2 linked regions of the Thermobifida halotolerans genome follow. The protein of the gene in region 2 interacts with the protein of the main gene of each other region in a pairwise test. Links are inferred from orthologs where the notes say so. Each region holds a gene or a part of one and is shown on either strand. Other genes may lie near its edges.

What was found. Proteins that work in one complex are often made in the same cells at the same time.
Region 1: the proteins of rpsL (region 2) and rimP interact in binary tests that used the Escherichia coli proteins (3 or more experiments, as listed by UniProt). The link is inferred for Thermobifida halotolerans from one-to-one orthologs.

The regions. Positions count from the first base shown.
Region 1 is NZ_CP063196.1:226,815-229,581, reverse strand. It holds rimP (ribosome maturation factor RimP), read right to left. Parts: upstream 1,738-2,767; coding sequence 1,264-1,737; downstream 1-1,263. Other genes in the region: NI17_RS00955 (ferritin-like domain-containing protein), read left to right, coding at 2,506-2,767; NI17_RS00960 (hypothetical protein), read left to right, coding at 2,017-2,505; nusA (transcription termination factor NusA), read right to left, coding at 229-1,239; NI17_RS00975 (YlxR family protein), read right to left, coding at 1-211.
Region 2 is NZ_CP063196.1:3,641,100-3,648,233, forward strand. The notes cover bases 2,411-5,397. They hold rpsL (30S ribosomal protein S12), read right to left. Parts: upstream 4,097-5,397; coding sequence 3,725-4,096; downstream 2,411-3,724. Other genes in these bases: fusA (elongation factor G), read right to left, coding at 2,411-3,208; rpsG (30S ribosomal protein S7), read right to left, coding at 3,254-3,724; NI17_RS16325 (hypothetical protein), read right to left, coding at 4,569-5,397. In the rest of the region: tuf (elongation factor Tu), read right to left, coding at 1-1,039; more of fusA, read right to left, coding at 1,094-2,410; more of NI17_RS16325, read right to left, coding at 5,398-7,112. UniProt on the Escherichia coli protein: With S4 and S5 plays an important role in translational accuracy. Interacts with and stabilizes bases of the 16S rRNA that are involved in tRNA selection in the A site and with the mRNA backbone.

The DNA of each region.
Region 1 (2,767 bases), 3.4 Mb from region 2 along the record:
CGCGGAACGCCCGTGTCCAGGCGCGGCGTCGTTGTGCGGCCTCCCAACATCGCCGGTCGGGATGGAGGTAGGCGCCCCGCCCCGGCATTCGCCGGGCCCTGTCGCACACGACGGCGTCTCCGTCCAGCGCCAACCGCACCAGGTCGGACTGGGCTGCTTTCGACCTGCAGCCCACGCACGTGCGCACGGGAGCTGCTGAGCCGTCCCTCATTCTACCCCGCGGCCTCATCACCCTTCGGCGCCGGTCCCGTCGTCCGGTTTCTCCGCCTCCTCTGCCCCAGCCGCGGGCTCGATGTCGGAGCGGATGTCGATGCGCCACCCGGTGAGGCGGGCGGCCAGCCGAGCGTTCTGCCCCTCCTTGCCGATGGCCAGCGACTGCTGGTAGTCGGGCACGGTGACCCGGGCGACCCGCGCCGCGGCGTCGACCACCTCGACGTGGGTGACCTTGGCGGGCGACAGCGCGTTGCCGACGAACCTGGCCGGGTCGTCGGAGTAGTCGACGATGTCGATCTTCTCGCCGCGCAGTTCGTTCATGACGTTGCGCACCCGGCTGCCGAGCGGTCCGATGCAGGCGCCCTTGGCGTTGACGCCGGGCCTGTTGGACTTGACGGCCATCTTGGTGCGGTGGCCCGCCTCGCGCGCGATCGCCGCGATCTCGACCGTGCCGTCGGCGATCTCGGGGACCTCCAACTGGAAGAGCTTGCGCACCAGGTTGGGATGGGTGCGGGACAGCGTCACCGAGGGGCCGCGGTGTCCCTTGCGGACCTGCACGACGTAGGCGCGCAGCCGGTCGCCGTGGTGGTAGGTCTCGGTGGGCACCTGCTCCTGGGGAGGCAGGATCGCCTCGATCCTGCCGAGGTCGACCAGTACGTTGCGCGGGTCCTTGCCCTGCTGGATGACCCCGGAGACGATCTCGGACTCGCGTCCGGCGAACTCCCCCAGGGTGACCTCGTCCTCGGCGTCGCGCAGCCGCTGCAGGATGACCTGCTTGGCGGTGGACGTGGCGATGCGACCGAAGCCGGAGGGGGTGGCGTCGTACTCGCGTACGAAGCCTCCCTCTTCGTCGCGTTCCTCGGCCCACACCGTGACGTGTCCCGTGGTGCGGTCCAGTTCCACTCTGGCGTGGGTGTCGGGCCCCTCCTGACGGCGGTACGCGATCAGCAGTGCGTCCTCGATCGCCTTGACGACGAGGTCCACCGAGATGTCCTTCTCGCGTTCCAGGCTGCGCAGGACACTCATATCGATATCCACGGGGCTCCCCCTCTAGTCCGCCGCGTCGTCATGGCGGAATTCCACCTGGACCTTGCCTCGTCCCAGGTCGGAGAAGGCGTACACCTGGCTTCGGCCGTCGACGTCGAAGGTGACGCCCGTCTCGTCGGCGGAGACCACACGTCCTCTCACCTGACCGCCCGCGACGAGGGGGGCGTGCACCAGGCGTCCCCGTGCGCGCCTCCAGTGCCGCGGCTCGGTCAGCGGCCGGTCCACACCAGGCGAGGTCACCTCCAGTACGTAGGGAGATTGCCCCATGGCATCGGCCTCGTCAAGCGCGGTGGAGACCTTCTGGCTGATCTCGCCGATCGCGTCGAGGTCGGCACCGTCGTCGGAGTCCACCACGACACGGACCAGGCGGCGCTTGCCGACCGGAGTGATCTCAAGCCCTTCCAGGTCGAGTCCCGCCTCGGCCAGGATGGGGGTCAGCAGCTGCGCGAGACGCTCGTGGCGGGCCTGCGCGCCCATCGTGATCCTCCTCGGCTATTTCCGTCCAGGTCGCGGTGACCTCGGGGCGGTCCAGCTGTGTACTTGGTCGCCGTCGCCCGGTGGACGGCGGCTTTGCTTCAAGGGTATCCACAGTCAGTGGTTTTCCGGCATCGTTCGGCGCATCGGGGCGGCCACGGCGCCCGGCGCGGCGGTCCCCGGCTCCCGGCCGCCTCCGGTCGGGCCAGCCCGCGGGGCGGTCGCGGCGTGCGAAGATGGTGCGGGTTCGACTCCCCTTCCCTACGTCCTCAGGAGGTACCGTTGCGCCACCACGCCCTCCCCCGCCGCACGGTTCTGGCGGGCGGCGCGCTGGCGGCGGCCGTGCTCGGGGTGAGCGGCTGCCGGGGATCGGACTGGTACCCCAGCGAGATCACCCCCGACGAGTACCTGCTGCGCTCGGTGATCGCGGAGAAGGAGCGGCTGGTCTCCCGCTACACGGCGCTGCTCGACAGCGGAGGCGCCGACGATCCGGGACTGTACGAGGAGCTGCGCGGCCACCACGAACGCCACCTGGCGGTGCTGCGGGAGCGGCTCCCCGAACGGGACGGGACCGCGCCGAGCCCGTCCCCGAGTTCCGAGCCGCCCCCTGCCCCCGCCGCCGACCGGGACGGACTGCGTGTCGCGGAGGAGGCCGCCGCGGCACACCGGCTCCGCCAACTCGGCGAGGCCGCCGACCCCGCGCTGGCCCAGCTCCTCGCCAGCATCGGCGCCTGCGAGGCGGGGCACGTCCACCTACTGTCGGAGGCATAGTTGACCGGCACACCCGACCCGACCCCCACCGATCCGGCCGACGCCGCGGTCGCGGCACTGCGGGACGCGCTGCTGGCCGAGCATGCCGCGGTGTACGGATACGGCTTCGCCGCGTCCCGGATCGGCTCGAAGCTGCACGATCTGTGCCTGGCCCACCTGGAGGAGCACCGCGCGGGCCGGGACGCGCTGCACGCCGAACTGGTGGCGCGCGGGAGCGTTCCCCCCGGCGGGGAGGACGCCTACGCGCTGCCGGAGGACACCG
Region 2 (7,134 bases):
GCGTGACGACGCCGGTGACGTCCGTGGTGCGGAAGTAGAACTGCGGGCGGTAGTTGTTGAAGAAGGGCGTGTGGCGGCCACCCTCGTCCTTGGACAGGATGACGACCTGAGCCTCGAACTCGGTGTGCGGGGTGGTGGTGCCCGGCTTGATGACGACCTGGCCGCGCTCCACCTCCTCGCGCTTGATACCGCGCAGCAGCAGACCGACGTTGTCACCGGCCTGGCCCTGGTCGAGCAGCTTGCGGAACATCTCCACACCGGTGACGGTGGTGGTCAGCTTCTCTTCCTTGATGCCGACGATGTCGACGGTCTCGTTGACGTTGATGACACCGCGCTCGATGCGGCCGGTGACGACGGTGCCGCGACCGGTGATCGAGAAGACGTCCTCGATCGGCATCAGGAACGGCTTCTCGATGTCACGCTCCGGCTCGGGGATGGTCTCGTCGACGGCCTGCATGAGCTCCAGGATCTTCTGGGCCCACTCGGAGTCGCCTTCGAGGGCCTTCAGAGCGGAGACGCGGACCACGGGGACCTCGTCGCCCGGGAACTCGTACTCGCTGAGCAGGTCGCGGACCTCGAGCTCGACCAGCTCGAAGATCTCCTCGTCGTCCACCATGTCGGCCTTGTTCAGGGCCACGACGATGTAGGGGACGCCGACCTGGCGGGCCAGGAGCACGTGCTCCTTGGTCTGCGGCATCGGGCCGTCGGTGGCGGCGACCACCAGGATCGCGCCGTCCATCTGGGCGGCACCGGTGATCATGTTCTTCACGTAGTCCGCGTGACCGGGGCAGTCCACGTGCGCGTAGTGGCGGCTCTCGGTCTGGTACTCCACGTGCGCGATGGAGATGGTGATACCGCGCTCGCGCTCCTCGGGAGCTTTGTCGATGTCCTCGAAGGGCGTGAACGGGTTCAGGTCCGGGTACGCGTCGTGCAGGACCTTGGTGATCGCCGCGGTCAGCGTGGTCTTGCCGTGGTCGATGTGACCGATGGTGCCGATGTTTACGTGCGGCTTGGTCCGCTCGAACTTGGCCTTCGCCACTGGATTTCTCCTAGACGTACAGGTTGCTTGGCTGGACTGGTAAGGGTGTCGTGGCTATTCGCCGCGGGCCTTCGCAACGATCTCCTGGGAGACGTTGGAGGGGACCTCCGCATAGGAGTCGAACACCATCGTGTAGTTGGCCCGACCCTGGGTACGGCCGCGCAGGTCGCCCACGTAGCCGAACATCTCCGACAGCGGAACGAGTGCCTTGACGACACGGGCCCCGGCACGCTCCTCCATGGACTGGATCTGACCGCGCCGGCTGTTCAGGTCACCGATCACGTCGCCCATGTAATCCTCGGGCGTGGTGACCTCGACCGCCATGACCGGCTCCAGGATGACCGGCTTGGCCCTGCTCGCCGCTTCCTTGAAAGCCATGGAACCGGCGACCTTGAAGGCAAGCTCGGAGGAGTCGACGTCGTGGTAGGCGCCGTCCTGGAGGGTCACCTTAATCCCGACCAGCGGGTATCCGGCGAGGACACCGAACTGGGCGGCCTCCTGGCATCCGGCGTCGACCGACGGGATGTACTCCCGCGGGATACGGCCACCGGTGATGTTGTTGACGAACTCGTAGCCCGCGCTGTCGCCGTCACCGTCGACCGCGAGCGGTTCGAGGTCGATGACCACCCGGCCGTACTGACCGGAGCCACCCGTCTGCTTCTTGTGGGTGTAGTCGACCTTCTCGACCTTGCGGCGGATGGTCTCACGGTAGGCCACCTGGGGCTTACCGATGTTGGCCTCGACCTTGAACTCGTCGCGCATGCGGTTGACGAGGACCTCGAGGTGCAGCTCGCCCATACCGGAGATGACGGTCTGCCCGGTCTCCTCGTCGGTGGCGACCCGGAAGGAGGGGTCCTCCTCCGCGAGACGCTGGATCGCGGTGCCGAGCTTCTCCTGGTCGCTCTTGGTCTTGGGCTCGATGGCGACCTCGATGACGGGAGCCGGGAAGGTCATCGACTCCAGGACGATCGGGTTCGCGGGGTCGCACAGCGTCTCGCCGGTGGTGGTGTCCTTCAGACCCATGACCGCGACGATGTCACCGGCACCCACACGCGCGATCTCCTCGCGCTTGTTGGCGTGCATCCGGTAGATCTTGCCGATGCGCTCCTTGCGGCCCTTGATGCTGTTGAGGACCTGCTTGCCGGCCTCCAGCACACCGGAGTAGACGCGCAGGTAGGTCAGCTTGCCCAGGTGCGGGTCGCTCATGATCTTGAACGCCAGCGCGGACAGGGGCTCCTCTTCGCTGGGCTTGCGGTGGAGTTTGGTCTCCTCCGACTCGTCCTTGGGGTCGTGGCCCTCGATCGCCTCGACGTCCAGCGGCGACGGCAGGTAGGTGACGATCGCGTCCAGGAGGGGCTGCACGCCCTTGTTCTTGAACGCGGTGCCGCACAGCACCGGAACCGCGGTGCCGGCGACCGTGGCGCGGCGGATGGCCGGAACGAGCTGCTCCACGGTGGGCTCCTGGCCCTCCAGGTACAGCTCCATGATCTCGTCGTCGGCCTCGGCGAGGGTCTCGACGAGCTGCTCGTGTCCTTCGCGCGCGGCGTCGACGTGCGTCGCCGGGATGTCGACGGTGTCGTACATCTCGCCCTTGCTGGCCTCGTCGCTCCAGACGTATGCCTTCATGCGGACGAGGTCGATGACGCCCTTGAAGTCGGACTCGGCGCCGATCGGCAGCTGGACGGGCAGCGGGTTGGCGCCGAGTCGGTCACGGATCATGTCGACACAACGCTGGAACTCCGCGCCGATCTTGTCCATCTTGTTGACGAAGCAGATCCGCGGCACGTTGTACCGGTCGGCCTGGCGCCACACCTGCTCCGACTGCGGCTCGACGCCTTCCTTGCCGTCGAACACGGCGACCGCGCCGTCAAGGACACGCAGCGAACGCTCGACCTCGACGGTGAAGTCGACGTGGCCGGGCGTGTCGATGATGTTGATCGTGGTGTCGTTCCAGTGGCAGGTCGTCGCGGCGGACGTGATCGTGATGCCGCGCTCCTGCTCCTCCTTCATCCAGTCCATGGTGGCCGCGCCATCGTGGACCTCACCGAGTTTGTAGTTGACACCGGTGTAGAAGAGGATTCGCTCGGTCGTCGTGGTCTTGCCCGCGTCGATGTGCGCCATGATCCCGATGTTGCGGACCTTGGCAAGGTCAAGAGCAGTGGTAGCCATGTGGCTCGTCTTCTCTCGGTCTCTCGTGTGGAAAACCCGCGGGGGTTACCAGCGGTAGTGCGCGAAGGCCTTGTTGGACTCCGCCATCTTGTGGGTGTCCTCACGTCGCTTGACAGCGGCGCCCAGACCGTTGCTGGCGTCGACCAGCTCGTTCATGAGGCGCTCGGTCATGGTCTTCTCACGGCGCTGGCGGGCGTACTGGACCAGCCAGCGCAGCGCCAGCGTGGTGCTGCGCGACGCGCGGACCTCGACCGGCACCTGGTAGGTGGCGCCACCGACACGGCGGCTGCGCACCTCAAGGGTGGGCTTGACGTTGTCGAGGGCCCGCTTGAGAACCACCAGCGGGTCCTGCCCGGTCTTCTCCCGGGCACCCTCAAGAGCGTTGTAGACGATCGACTGGGCCAGGGAACGCTTGCCGTCCAGCAGCACCTTGTTGATGAGTGCGGTGACCAGCGGCGATCCATAGACCGGGTCGGTGATCAGCTGGCGCTTCGGCGCCGGTCCCTTGCGCGGCATTTACTTCTCCTTCTTGGCGCCGTAGCGGCTACGAGCCTGCTTGCGGTTGCGAACGCCCTGCGTGTCGAGCGCACCGCGGACGATGCGGTAGCGCACGCCCGGCAGGTCCTTCACACGGCCACCGCGCACGAGCACGATGGAGTGCTCCTGGAGGTTGTGGCCAACACCGGGAATGTAGGCGGTGACCTCGATCTGGCTGCTCAGCCGGACACGGGCCACCTTCCGCAGCGCAGAGTTCGGCTTCTTCGGCGTGGTCGTGTAGACACGTGTGCACACGCCGCGACGCTGCGGGCTTCCCTTGAGCGCCGGGGTCTTGTTCTTCGAAACCTTGGTCTTGCGGCCCTTACGGACCAGCTGCTGAATCGTGGGCACCGCGTCTCCGTCTTCCCTCTTGACCTACGCCGGTTCCATAGCCGATGGATGCGCTATGACCTGCTGGATTTCCCGTTCCCCCCGACCCACGCATTCGGGCGTGTCGCCCCGGATTCCACGCACGGTGGAGCGAAAACGCCCGACCAGTGGCCGATTGTCATGGGAGGAGGTGTCACGCGCCGCTCTCCCCGTCGCCCGCTGAACAGGGACAGACACAAAAAGCGCACACGTGTGACCCGTAGACTCACGGGCACGAAGTTGGAGACTACCCAACAGAGATCACCCGGTCAAAATCAGGTGACCTCGTTGGGCGTCCGCACTTCGCAGCCTCATGCTGCCGTAGGTCTCCTCATAGTGTACGGCTTGTCAAGAGTGGTCGCGTTGTTTTTCCGGGCCGCACGGACACGCTTTCCCATAGCGTGGGCGAATTCTCGGTAAACCCTCCCACCCTGTCCCGACTCGCCTCCCGGGGTCAGGACAGCAGCAGGGCGCCACCTCCCGCGAGCACGCTCACCGCGATCCCGATGCAGGCGAGCACCGTGCCCGCCTTGACCAACTGCTCGCCTTCGAGGTGGCCGCGCGAGGTCCGGATGTTCCGCTTCGCCTTGGGTCCCAGAACCAGCGCGATCACCGCGAGCAGCAGACCGACGCCCGGGATCAGGGAGAAGATGCCGAGCCACAGGGTCGCGGTGGCCAGACCCTCCGTCTCGGGCCACACGTCGATGTTGTCGTAACCGGGGTAGTCGGAAGCCGTTCCGCCGAGCGGCTCGCTGAAGCCGGGGAACTCCTCGACGATCTTGTCCCTCTTCCGGGTACGGGAGCGTCCCTCCCGTACCGGCTCGGGGTAGTAGCGGTCGTCGACGTCGTCGTAGTAGTCGTCGTCCGGTTCCTCACGCCGGTCCCGGTCGTCGTCGTGGGAGGCGTCGTCCCCGCGCCATCCGCTGCCGTACCGCTCGGTCTCCGGGTCGACCGCCGCCAGAGTCTGGGTACCCTCCGCCTGGTCGAAACGGTGGTCGTCGTCCTCGTAGCCGTCATAGCCGTCGTGGTCGCGACGGCGGTCACCGCGGTCCGGGGCGTCGTAGTCGTAGTCGTCGTAGTCGTCGTAGTCGTCGGAACCGCGGTGGGAGTACTCGGTGTCCCGGCGTCCGTCGTAGCCCAACTCGTCGTAGCGGGACCCGTGGTCCGCGGAGTGATCGCCGTACTCCGTCTCACCACGGAGATACCGTTCGGCGGCCAGGGCGTCGTCTCCGAGTTCGGGCGGCAGAGGAACCGCGCCGGTGTTCTCCTTGACGATCCCTTCCGCCAGGTTCCAGTTGTCGACCTCGTTCTGGGAGGCCAGTTCCTTGGTGCGTGCCCTGGCCTGCTCGTCGGCGATGGCCAGCAGCGGGTCCGCGGACGCGGGGGCCTCCGGGGACGCCTCCTCGTGCCGTGCCTCGGGCTCGGACGCTCCGGCCTCCTCCTCCGCCGCGTCCAGAGTCTCGCCCGACCGGTCCCAGCGGTCGCCGTCGTCATCCGCCGTGTCCCAGGTGTTCTGGTCGGTCTCTCCAGGGCTCCAGGACAACTCCGTGTCGAGGGAGGCCGTCAGGGACGTGTCGACGTCGGCGGGCCGTCCGGCGGCCCGCTCCGCGATCTCGCGCACGCTTTCGGGCAACCGCGGATCATCCCGGCTGAACGCCCAGGTGTTTCCGCTGCCGCTGCCCAGCGACCCACCGAGCGAGGAGTCAGCCGCACCACGCGACTCCCACTCCTCACCCCGATCCCAGTCAGACACCCCGAGATCCGAAGCAGAAGCAGCACCCTCACCAAGACCGCCGCCCACACCGGAAGAAGTCCCCCACCCGGTATCAGCACCCAGCGACCCACCAAGCGAGGAATCAGCCGCACCACGCGACTCCCACTCCTCACCCCGATCCCAGTCAGACACCCCGAGATCCGAAGCAGAAGCAGCACCCTCACCAAGACCGCCGCCCACACCGGAAGAAGTCCCCCACCCGGTATCAGCACCCAGCGACCCACCAAGCGAGGAATCAGCCGCACCACGCGACTCCCACTCCTCACCCCGATCCCAGTCAGACACCCCGAGATCCGAAGCAGAAGCAGCACCCTCACCAAGACCGCCGCCCACACCGGAAGAAGTCCCCCACCCGGGGTAGTCGCTGCCGTGCTGCTGGTGGTAGGGCGGCACCAGTCGGTTCGGGTCGGACGGGGACTGGTCGCTGTCCCTGGTGGGAATGCGGTAGATGCTCGTGGGATCGAGCGGCCGGTCGGTCCGCCCGTCGACCGATTCGGCGCTCCGCTCCGCCGGCGATGCACCGCTGTTGTCGGCCGGAGCCGCGTGGGACCGCTCGGCCCCGGCGGAGTAACCGGTGAGGGAGTCGTCCGTGCTCCGCGGTGACCAGTCGTCGGTGGACCATTCCGGCTGGCTTTCCGGCCCCGCGGTGTCCTCGGCCGACCGCGCGCCGAACGTCGACGACAGACCGAGGTCGTACCCCGAATCACCGGAGGCCGAGGACTCTTCCGGCACCGGAGTGTCCAACCGGTAGGTGGCGCCCCGCTCAGCGCCCGTGTCGGCTCCCCATGCCTCCGGCCCCGCGGTGTCCTCGGCCGACCGCGCGCCGAACGTCGACGACAGACCGAGGTCGTACCCCGAATCACCGGAGGCCGAGGACTCTTCCGGCACCGGAGTGTCCAACCGGTAGGTGGCGCCCTGCACGAACGACGTGGTCGTTCTCTCGGCCCCTCCGGAAGCGGACGGAGACGCCGGGGCGGTCCCGGACGTGTACAAGTCCTCGGGCCGGTAGGACCGCGAGGAGAGGTCGTAGGAGGGCCCGGGGCCCGGATCACCGCCCGCCTCCACGGCGTCGTCCTGCTCGGTGCGTCCGGTCCCGCCCGCCGGTTCCCCCCCGTAGGGGGCCCGCGGCGGCAGATCGAAGGGGTAGTCGCTCGTCGAGGACCCGGATGCCGTGTCTTCGGGCTGCCCCAGGTCGCTCAATGCCGCGGGGTACGGCTCGGCCATTCCAGGGGTGCCGGCCCCGTAC